DNA from 3 places in the Exiguobacterium sp. s189 genome. Region 2 is predicted to be linked to each of the others. Evidence: riboswitches for the same ligand, from Rfam matches in the RefSeq annotation. Region 2 holds a riboswitch; each other region holds the start of a gene.
The links. Region 2 has a riboswitch for thiamine pyrophosphate ahead of thiW (energy coupling factor transporter S component ThiW). Riboswitches for the same ligand answer to the same signal wherever they lie in the genome.

Region 1 (3,278 bases), on a different contig from region 2:
CTGTTTCTGTCCGCCTGACAACGAATCGATTTTGCGGTTTCGATAATCACTCAACTGTAACGATTCGAGGATTTCCGTTACGCGTTGCTCGATGTCTGAGACAGGTGCCGACAAGTTCTCAAGTGTGAAAATCAGTTCTTCTTCCACCCGCTCCATGACAAATTGCGTATCCGGGTCTTGAAACACCGTTCCGACCTGCTGATTGATCTCGCCAGGTGCATAGTCGTCGTATGATCGTCCAAGTAGTTCGAGTCTACCATCAAGGATTCCGTCACAATTCTCCGGATAGAGACGGTTGAATAGCGCGAGAAGCGTCGATTTCCCGCTCCCACTCGCTCCAGATAACATCGTACGACCTTGCCGAACCGATACCGTGACATCCTTAAGAATCGCCTCAGAACTCTCTGGGAATCGAAAATGAAGTGACTCTGTCTCAACCATGGACGTTCCCACTTCGTGAAATCGCATAACCGCGAAGTGATCCTGTCTTCAGCAATAGGTCACTGAGCAACTTCCCACCGATTCCAGCGATGACCATCCCACTGACGGCTCTCAGCCCGAACATCGTCGCCACATAGCCTGGCTCTAACATCGCGAAGCCACTCATGAAATATGTATAGACGAAACTCGTGACAGCCGACCCAAATCCGGCCAGCATGAGAACCCATAGCTCATAACGTCTATAGCCCGTCATCGCAAAGACGGCTTCTGCCCCTAAACCTTGTACGATGCCGACCAAGATGATGCGCGGTCCAATGGCATTGCCAATCAACATCTCAATCGTTGCGGCCATCACTTCTGAGATGAATGCTGCCCCCGGTTTACGAATGATGTATGCCGAGATAATCGATACGATAAACCAGATGCCAAAGATCCACTCGTAGGCGATGGGACCGATCAACCCTGCCCACAAGTTACCGATATGAACGAACAATAAATAGACGACCGCGAAGACAACAGATAATACGGAGACGAGGACGACTTCTTTCAATTTCCACGATTTAAGCATGTCGCCCTCCATGTGACGGACTATTTACGCTGAACGTCACCGTCATGACAACATGTCGGTTCTTTTCGCGCGTCCGCTTAAAGGCCGCCTCGTAGTATGAGAACACGTCATCTAAGTTTCCGTGGATGCCTGATGCATAATGCATCGACTCGTTATAGACACCAGCCTGTTTTGCTTGCTCGATTTCCTCATAGATAAGCTCCATATAATTGTCAGCACCCATCGGATAGAGTGCGAACTGCGAAGACACATACTGGTCTCTTGATGCACTGTTTGATGGTTCGCTCGGAGCCTCGAGTGCCTCGTCTCCCGTCGAATCTCCCGGACAACCGACAGAGAACGTTCCGCTCATCGAGACGTGCTTTCCTTCCTCCGAAGCAAGACTCAACACCGTTCGAGCGACGTCAAACACGTGCTCGACTTGTCCACGGATGACCGTAGACACATCATCCGTATGTCTCCACACACCTGACAGATCCGTTCGTTTTAGTGCACCTTTGATTGTCCCGACAAAATCGTCTGTCATCGGGCTTAGTGTGAATCGAAACCCGACAATCGGACTCGTACCACATGATTCATTCATTCTATTTCCCCCTCTAAATGTGTTTGCATAAAAAAAGCCGCATTCATGAGAATGCAGCAGCAAAATCTATACAAACTTGCATAGAGAAAGTGCCGCACTTCCTCACGCCAGTATTATCTGGATCGAGTTATAAGGGATCGGAGCCATGCTCTCATCTCAGCCGAAGCACCCCTAGTGCAGTCATTAATATGCGGTTACTTATGCAGTCACAGTATAGCGATGTTTCGAAGCTTTGTAAACGGTCAATCTGAATATGTGACGAATTGACCTGTACCAGGGAGCGGGTCATGGAACGAATCCCACGATGCTTCCATCTCCTCATCCGTCAACAAGCAAGCGTCAAGTGACCGCTCGACCGTCTCACGGTCCATTCGTTGACCGATGAGGACCAATTCGTTCTGTCGGTCTCCGTACGGTTCGATGTAGTCTTCGCGCAGTTCCGGTTCGGTTGCAAACATAGCCTCTCGTTCGCTCTCCGGAAGTGTCGCTAACCAACGCCCCGCATGTTCGAGCGTTGATGCATACCCAGCTTGTGAAAACAGACAAGCAAGGTCGTTTCGTGTCGCAATCCACAAGAAACCTTTGGCACGAACGATTTCTTCAGGGTAATGTTCCATCCAATTCATCAAACGCTCAGGATGGAATGGTCGACGCCGACGGTAAACGAACGAGCTGATGCCATACTCTTCCGTTTCCGGCGTATGTTCTTCCGACTCGAGTTCTTGAATCCAACCTGCAGCGCGCATCGCTTGGTCAAAATTGAACAACCGGACGTCAAGCAGGTCATCTAACGCCACATTCGAGTAGGTCGACGTCAACAACTTAGCACTCGGATTGAGCGTTTTCAGTAAGCCCTTCATTTCCTGCAGTTCTTCTTCAGATACCCTGTCCGCCTTGTTCAATACGATGATGTCCGCAAACTCGACTTGGTCGACGAGAAGGTCGACGACTTCACGTACGTCACCTGTATCGACGGCTTGTTGGCGTTCCATAAGCGATTCACCGGAATTGAAATCTTTGAAGAAGCGGTACGCATCAACGACCGTGACCATCGCATCGATATAGACACGGCTCGTCAAATCGATTCCGAGCGCGTCATCGGCATACGTGAACGTCTGCGCAACAGGAATCGGCTCAGAGATACCAGAAGACTCGATGATGATGCCGTCGAGCTCACGATCTTTCGTTAATTCATAGACGGCTGTCAACAAATCTTCGCGAAGCGTGCAACAGATACATCCGTTCGAAAGTTCGACTAATTTTTCATCGGTCCGGGAGAATCCTCCCTGCTCGATCAACTTCTCATCGATATTCAGTTCACTCATATCGTTCACGATGACGGCATATTTCTTGTGATCCCGGTTATGTAAGATGTGGTTAAGCAGCGTCGTCTTGCCGCTACCAAGATACCCCGAGAGTACCGTAATTGGAATTCGTTTCATGATATATCCTCCATTTAAATCGTAATGATTACTCTTTATATAATGGAATGGGAACATCTTTTTGTCAACAAAAAAACACGTCCAACGACGTGTTTTTGAATATGTGGGAATTTATTCTTCAAGTGCCCTTCTTTCGGCTTCCGAGCGCGGATAAGCGTTCGCCTGCCATTCAGCCCGATAAATCGAGTCGAGTTGAGTCAATCCGACTTCATCCTCATCTTTGTCTGAATCGACGCTCGGCACC
Region 2 (3,278 bases):
GCAAGACATGCCTCCGAAATCGTGAAGCGGTGTCGCAATCAACCCTGCTTGTTCGAACGATTGATACGCGAAATGAATGTCTTCACAAATGACGTTGAAATATACATGGGCTTGTCCTGACGCATCTTTGAACGTTGTGGGTTGCGGTGACGAGGTTTGGATCAATCCGAGCTGAGTCGAACCGTCTGGTAGACACAAACCGATGCCTCCTTCCCAGCGACCAATTTCTTTGGCATCAAAATAAGTGGTATACCAGTGTAGGGACTGTTCGACATCTGATACGGGAATGAAGATACTTCCGATTCGGAACATATGATAACCTCCCTTTCTATTTCTAGTGTAGCGAATGCATGATCTTGAAGATACGGGGGAAGAAACTTTTTACGGGAGAAAGCGTATGAAAGAGAGAGAAAATCAATGAGGTGAAAGCATGAAAGGAAATGAAATCACGATTCAGCCGATTGATGCATTCAATCGAGAGGCAATCATTACTCTATCAGTGGACGAGAAACAGTCCCGATTCATCGAGACGAATGCCGAGTCGCTTCAAGAGATGGTCGAGGATACGAAATATAATTGGCAGAGCTATGCATTTTATGACGGTGAGCGACCGGTTGGCTTCATGATGGTCGGAGCAGAAAATCAGACAGAACGTTATGTGTGGCTCGATCGTTTCATGATGGATCAACACGAACAGGGGAAAGGCGTCGGGACGAAGTGTCTACGCACCGCAGTGGAATTTATCCAGACAGAGTACGATGTGGATGATATCATTCTGAGCCTCCATCAAGAGAATGAAGCCGCGAAACAATTTTATGCGAAGAACGGGTTTGTCGACAGCGGCTTAATCGATGAATCGAATGGCGAAGCAATCTGGGTCTTTCACACAAAAAACCGACCGTCATGAGTCGGTCGGATTCCTAAATCAAAATACGTTATTTGAGTGTGCTCGGTCGCAACTGTTTGACACGTGATAAGACGAGCCAACCGAGAAGCGCGCCTGTCAAACTAGAAGCAAGGAACGCTGGAATGAAGAAGAAGGCACCGAACGTCGAACCCATCAACAGTTTTGCGTACGGGACGGCAATCAACGAAGCGATAACCCCAGTCCCGATGATTTCTCCGAGAGCGGCCGCATAGACGCGGTTCGTGCGAACGAAGAACATACCAGCAAGAAATGCACCAATCATGCCACCGGGGAATGCGAGCAGTGACCCTGTGCCGGTCATGACGCGAATGAGTCCGGTCACGAAAGCGACGAGAACGGCTCCGATTGGGCCGACGGTAACTCCGGCAATCACGTTCACCATATGTTGAATCGGATAAGCGCGGGCGACACCTGTGGGAATCGAGATGAACATTGAGCCTACGACGGCGATGGCGACGAGCATTGCCATCCAAGTGAGTTGTTGAATACGCATGAATAGTCTCCTTTCAAAAATAAAAACGCCACGTTTCCAGATGGAAAAATGGCGTGGACATACAGAGACGTATCCCAAGCCACTTCCCTACGCTGGTATGAGCCAGATCAGGTTCGAAGGGTCCGGCACAAATGCCGTCTCAGCCCGAAGGCTCCCCTAGTGGTCGTTTATTGACTTGAGTATAGCATAACTAAAATCGGAAAGAAGGGACGGAATTATCCCTCATTCTTGGCTAATAGGTCCTCATAGTCCTTCTCGTTCCAAAAGAGCGGTGAGATGGATTCGGGACCTTTTAATATTTCTCCATCTTGATCATATACGATGGCATATCCGTTCTCGACATCGAACACGAACAAGTCGGCAGTGACTTCGGTCACGCCATTGCCGGCGATAATCACATCGTCGATTGGTTCCCGTGCCAGTTCGACACCCGCTTCATCGAGTTCGACGAGGAGGGCTGACGTGTACGCATGGCGGTCATAGACGGATTGAAATTCATCCTGCGTAAGGATGACGTCGGTAGGCGGGGCACTCGTTCCAAATTTTCGATTCTCTATCTCTTCGACATACTGAAGGAAAGACTCCTCTTGCCAAAACAGCGGAGCGACCGATTCGGAACCGTTAATCAACGTCCCGTTCTGACTGTCGAATACCGTGGCATACGTCCCGTCATCGAGTTTGAACGGATAAATATCTGCATATGTGTGCTCAAGCCCGTTTCCGGCAATGATGACGCGTTCAAACGTCTCGCGGAACGGTTTGATGCCTTGTTGTTCGAGCGCAGCGAGGAGCGGTTGTGTTTGTTCATATTGGTCATAGACGTCTTTAAAGTCTTCGCGCGTCCATTCAGTGATGGGTTCATCGGTTGATTCGATCGGGATCGGATTGTCTGCCACCGTATCCGTACAACCTGTGAGTAAAAGTGCACCTAATCCGAATATCGCCCATCGTCTCATGATTTCATCCCCTTAACTGACATTTTCCACCATTTTATCATTCATGAATGAAAAGTAGAACCTGTGCACATTCTCACTCGGGGTGAGGACGTGTCGCGTAGTGATCGAGTGTGCTCTTAAAGTGGAGTGTGTCTTCTTCAGAAATCGTCACGCCTGAGGATGTTCCGTAGCGGACCGCATGATAAACGGACGGGTTCATCGGTAAATCGATGCGTTGGAACCACTCTTGCAGTGTCTCATGAGCACGCAATCGCTTGACTGGTACGAGAGATTGGTTGAATGTGATCAGTGCATCGCGAATCGGGACGTTCGTGAACGCTGTGAGCGTCGAAACGGAAGAAGCGTTCTTGTTTAGTAGCGATTCGACAAGCGGGTCTATGCTTGAATCAACATGATCTCGTGCGCGCGCCAAACGTTGCTTTCGTTTTCGATAGACATAAAAACCGAGCAAACAGAATGCAATCAAAGCGACCAATAAACCGAGATTTCGTCGTGTGGACTCTCCAGAGCCCGTAAATCTCTCAAGAGGTTTTATTTTTCCTTTTCGAGGATCCAATTCAAACGGGTAATCTGCTTTGGATTCACCGATTAAAATTCCATCCTCATCCGATAGGAGATCAGTCGGGGGACTGTTATTTTCCTCGACGGGGATCGTTTCCGGGTTGTAGAGCCATTCGAATACACTCGTTGCAACCATCATCATCGTAAAGGTGACGAGGAGTGTAGCGGCAATCATGAGAAAAAACTTGTTCGTCCAGCGCAAGAAGTTACCTCCTTTTTGAATGTTCAGACTATTTGTTGTTTATCTTACCATAAAAAGGTAAAGTTTGAGTAAGACAAAAAAATGGAGGTCATTTTATGGGCATGGAACAGGTCATCAAACAGTTGAACGAGGTGTATT
Region 3 (3,278 bases), on a different contig from region 2:
GCCGAAGACGGTCGAAGTCGTGATTCGTACGGTTGACGCACGTGGTGAGATTGAGGTGCTTCGTGATCAAATCACAGAGACGACAACGTATTCGTATACGCTCGTCATTGCCCCTGACGAAGTCGGGACGGCGACGATTGAAGTCGATGGTGAGATTGTCCGAACAGATTCAGTCACATATGCACAAGCTGAAGAGGCACAATAAAGAGGTGACGGTGTCGTCACCTCTTTTTTAAAGGAGGTAGTCATAATGAAAGGAACAATCATTCGCCTTCAAGGCGGGTTTTACGATGTGATGACCGAGACGAATCAAGAGATTCGTTGTCGGGCCAGAGGAAACTTTCGAAAGCGCAACATCTCACCGGTCGTCGGCGATGATGTGGTGATTCAAGATCAAGAAGATGGGACCGGCTATATTTTAGAGGTGGAAGAGCGTCAAAACCACCTCGTTCGCCCGCCGATTGCCAATATCGATCAGGCGTTCCTCCTCTTTTCAGTAAAAGAACCGGCGTTTTCGTATCATTTACTCGATCGTTTCCTCGTCCTCATCGAGTCAAAGCAAATTCATCCGATCATCGTCTTGACGAAGATGGACTTGCTCGATGAACATGAAGTCGAGCCGATACAAGAAGCGATTGCACGTTACCGGGCCATCGGATATGACGTGATTGAGACATCGACGGAGCATGCTCACGGAGTGGATGAAGTGCGCGGTCTTTTCAAAGAGAAGACGAGTGTCTTCGCCGGTCAGACCGGTGTCGGAAAAAGTTCGTTACTTAACGCTGTCGCGCCAGAGCTCGAGTTGGCGACAGGGGAAATCTCTAAATCACTCGGTCGAGGAAAGCATACGACGCGTCACGTGACGTTAATTCAATTAGCGGACGGTCTTGTTGCCGACACACCTGGATTTTCAAGCTTGGAGTTTCCTCAAGAACTTGAGGCAGATGAACTCAGATGGTGCTTCCCTGATTTCGTGGAACGCCATGACGATTGTAAGTTCCGCGGATGTGCTCACCTGAATGAACCGGGATGTGCCATCAAACAAGCCGTTGAAAATGGTGAAATCGCTTCAACAAGGTACGAGAATTATGTTACCTTTATGGAGGAGTTAAACGATCGAAAACGGAGGTATTGACAGATGATTAAAATTGCACCATCTATTTTAGCGGCCGACTTTGCCAATTTGGAGGCGGAAGTGAAAGCTGTCCAAGAAGCGGGAGCGGACTATATCCATTTTGACGTCATGGACGGACAGTTCGTGCCGAACATCTCGATTGGTCTGCCGGTCCTCGCAAGCTTGCGTAAAAAATCAGACATGGTCCTCGATGTGCATTTGATGATTGACCAACCGGAACGTTATGTCGAAGACTTCGTGAAAGCGGGTGCGGACATCGTGACCGTTCACGTGGAAGCGACGAACCATTTGCATCGCGTCTTGCAACAAATCAAAGCGGCTGGCGCAAAATGCGGAGTCGTCTTGAACCCGCATACACCGCTCTCGACGATTGAGCACGTGCTTGCGGACGTCGACATGGTATTGCTCATGACCGTCAACCCAGGGTTCGGGGGACAAGCCTTCATCGAATCGGTCGTACCGAAAATTTCAGCACTCAGTCAGCTCCGCCAAGACCGTCAGCTTGATTTCGAGATTGAAATCGATGGTGGTGTCAACGCGGAAACGGCAAAATATTGCATCGACGCAGGGGCTGATGTCCTTGTTGCGGGATCAGCCATCTATAATCAACCAGATTATAAAGCAGCCATCGATAGCATTCGTGGCGCATCTCGTGTATAATCGACGATAGAACAACAAGATAGAGTCGCAAGGGGTGTCACATGATGTGGCTGAGAGGCATACGCTAACCCTTTGAACCTGTTCCGTTCACACGGACGTAGGGATGTGGCGAAAATGCACGTTGCGAATCCAAGCAGCATGGCGTTTACGTCATGCTGCTTTTTGTCGTTCAACCAAATAAAGGAGGAAGAAAGATGAAATCACGTTTCAAATTACAAGCGCTCATTGAAATTTCATTGTTTGCAGCGCTCGGGCTCATTTTTGATTTGCTCATTCCATACCGTTTGCCACAAGGGGGATCCATCAGTTTAGCGATGCTCCCGATCTTTGTGATGGCATTCCGCCACGGATTAAAAGGTGGTCTCGCGACAGGTGCCCTCGTTGGGACACTTCAACTCTTGTTCGGTGCCTATATTTTCACGCCTGTACAATTCCTGCTCGACTATACGGTCGCTTATGGTCTCGTCGGAATGGCTGGAGTGTTCGCGGGGCGTGTGAAGCAAGCTGCGAGCAACGGGGCGACGAAGACGCTTGCCACTTATTTAGTACTCGGGGCGCTCCTTGGTTCGATGTTACGATACGCGGCGCACGTCATCTCGGGAATTGTCTTCTTTGCTGAATATGCAGAAGGTCCGGTCGTTGCCTATTCACTAGGCTATAATGCTACGTATATGGCACCATCCTTTGTCATCTCAGCCATCGTGTTGGTGCTCCTCTTCACGACAGCACCACGTTTCACGCGTGTGGCGACACGGGATCTCCGTCAATGAATATATTGATCGTCGCGGCGAGTCCGGAACCCATTCCGGACTTACCGCGTGATGCCGATTTTGTCATCGGTGTCGATGGTGGATATCAAAGATTATTAGATGAAGGGATCATGCCAGACGTCGTGGTCGGGGACTTTGATTCGTTTAAAGGACTACCGCCTGAGGAGGCGCTACGCTATCCTTCGGAGAAAGACGTGACGGACTTAGAGATTGCATTAGCGTTCGCGAGAGAACGCGGGGCGACACGGATGGATGTATACGGTGGCTTAGGCGGACGCATCGATATGACGTTTGCGAACGTCGGCTTACTTGAAGCGTATCCGGAGATGGTTCTTCACGGAGATGGTCAAACGGTTTATCTCGTGAGAACAGGTAGCGAGGTCATTATGAAGCGAGACGGGCACTATCTTTCCTTCATGCCTTGGAAGACGGCCACGATCTCGATTGAAGGTGTCAAGTATCCACTCGACCATCATGAGGTCAAGAGTGGGGAGGCGTTGACGATTTCGAATGAATGGACCGAAGCGTCTGCCCGATTGACGGTCCATCAAGGAATGGTTCTCGTCATGATCATTAAAAAATAAGCAAAAAAAATCCCATCGGCGAATGCCGCTGGGATTTATTCGTTCGTGTATAAGTATTATACGCGTTCAACGAGACCTGATTTAAGTGCGCGAGCTGAAACCCAAACGCGTTTCGGTTTACCGTCAACG

Region 1: it holds a riboswitch for thiamine pyrophosphate, as region 2 does, so the genes downstream of both, KNO99_RS12040 (Ykof family thiamine-binding protein) here and thiW (energy coupling factor transporter S component ThiW) in region 2, are expected to answer to the same signal.
Region 3: it holds a riboswitch for thiamine pyrophosphate, as region 2 does, so the genes downstream of both, thiT (energy-coupled thiamine transporter ThiT) here and thiW (energy coupling factor transporter S component ThiW) in region 2, are expected to answer to the same signal.

The regions. Positions count from the first base shown of each region.
Region 1 covers NZ_JACSKM010000010.1:6,539-9,816, reverse strand. Annotated here, with positions in the region: gene KNO99_RS12050 (ABC transporter ATP-binding protein) at 1-441, opposite strand, end outside; gene KNO99_RS12045 (ECF transporter S component) at 434-1,009, opposite strand; gene KNO99_RS12040 (Ykof family thiamine-binding protein) at 1,002-1,592, opposite strand; TPP riboswitch at 1,675-1,775, opposite strand; gene KNO99_RS12035 (GTP-binding protein) at 1,835-3,034, opposite strand; gene KNO99_RS12030 (hypothetical protein) at 3,146-3,278, opposite strand, start outside.
Region 2 covers NZ_JACSKM010000001.1:505,400-508,677, reverse strand. Annotated here, with positions in the region: gene KNO99_RS02640 (VOC family protein) at 1-312, opposite strand, end outside; gene KNO99_RS02635 (GNAT family N-acetyltransferase) at 431-907, shown strand; gene thiW (energy coupling factor transporter S component ThiW) at 936-1,421, opposite strand; TPP riboswitch at 1,489-1,589, opposite strand; gene KNO99_RS02625 (hypothetical protein) at 1,637-2,377, opposite strand; gene KNO99_RS02620 (hypothetical protein) at 2,451-3,140, opposite strand; gene KNO99_RS02615 (AAA family ATPase) at 3,236-3,278, shown strand, end outside.
Region 3 covers NZ_JACSKM010000002.1:294,720-297,997, reverse strand. Annotated here, with positions in the region: gene pknB (Stk1 family PASTA domain-containing Ser/Thr kinase) at 1-205, shown strand, start outside; gene rsgA (ribosome small subunit-dependent GTPase A) at 248-1,135, shown strand; gene rpe (ribulose-phosphate 3-epimerase) at 1,139-1,795, shown strand; TPP riboswitch at 1,816-1,916, shown strand; gene thiT (energy-coupled thiamine transporter ThiT) at 1,990-2,565, shown strand; gene KNO99_RS04315 (thiamine diphosphokinase) at 2,562-3,149, shown strand; gene rpmB (50S ribosomal protein L28) at 3,206-3,278, opposite strand, start outside.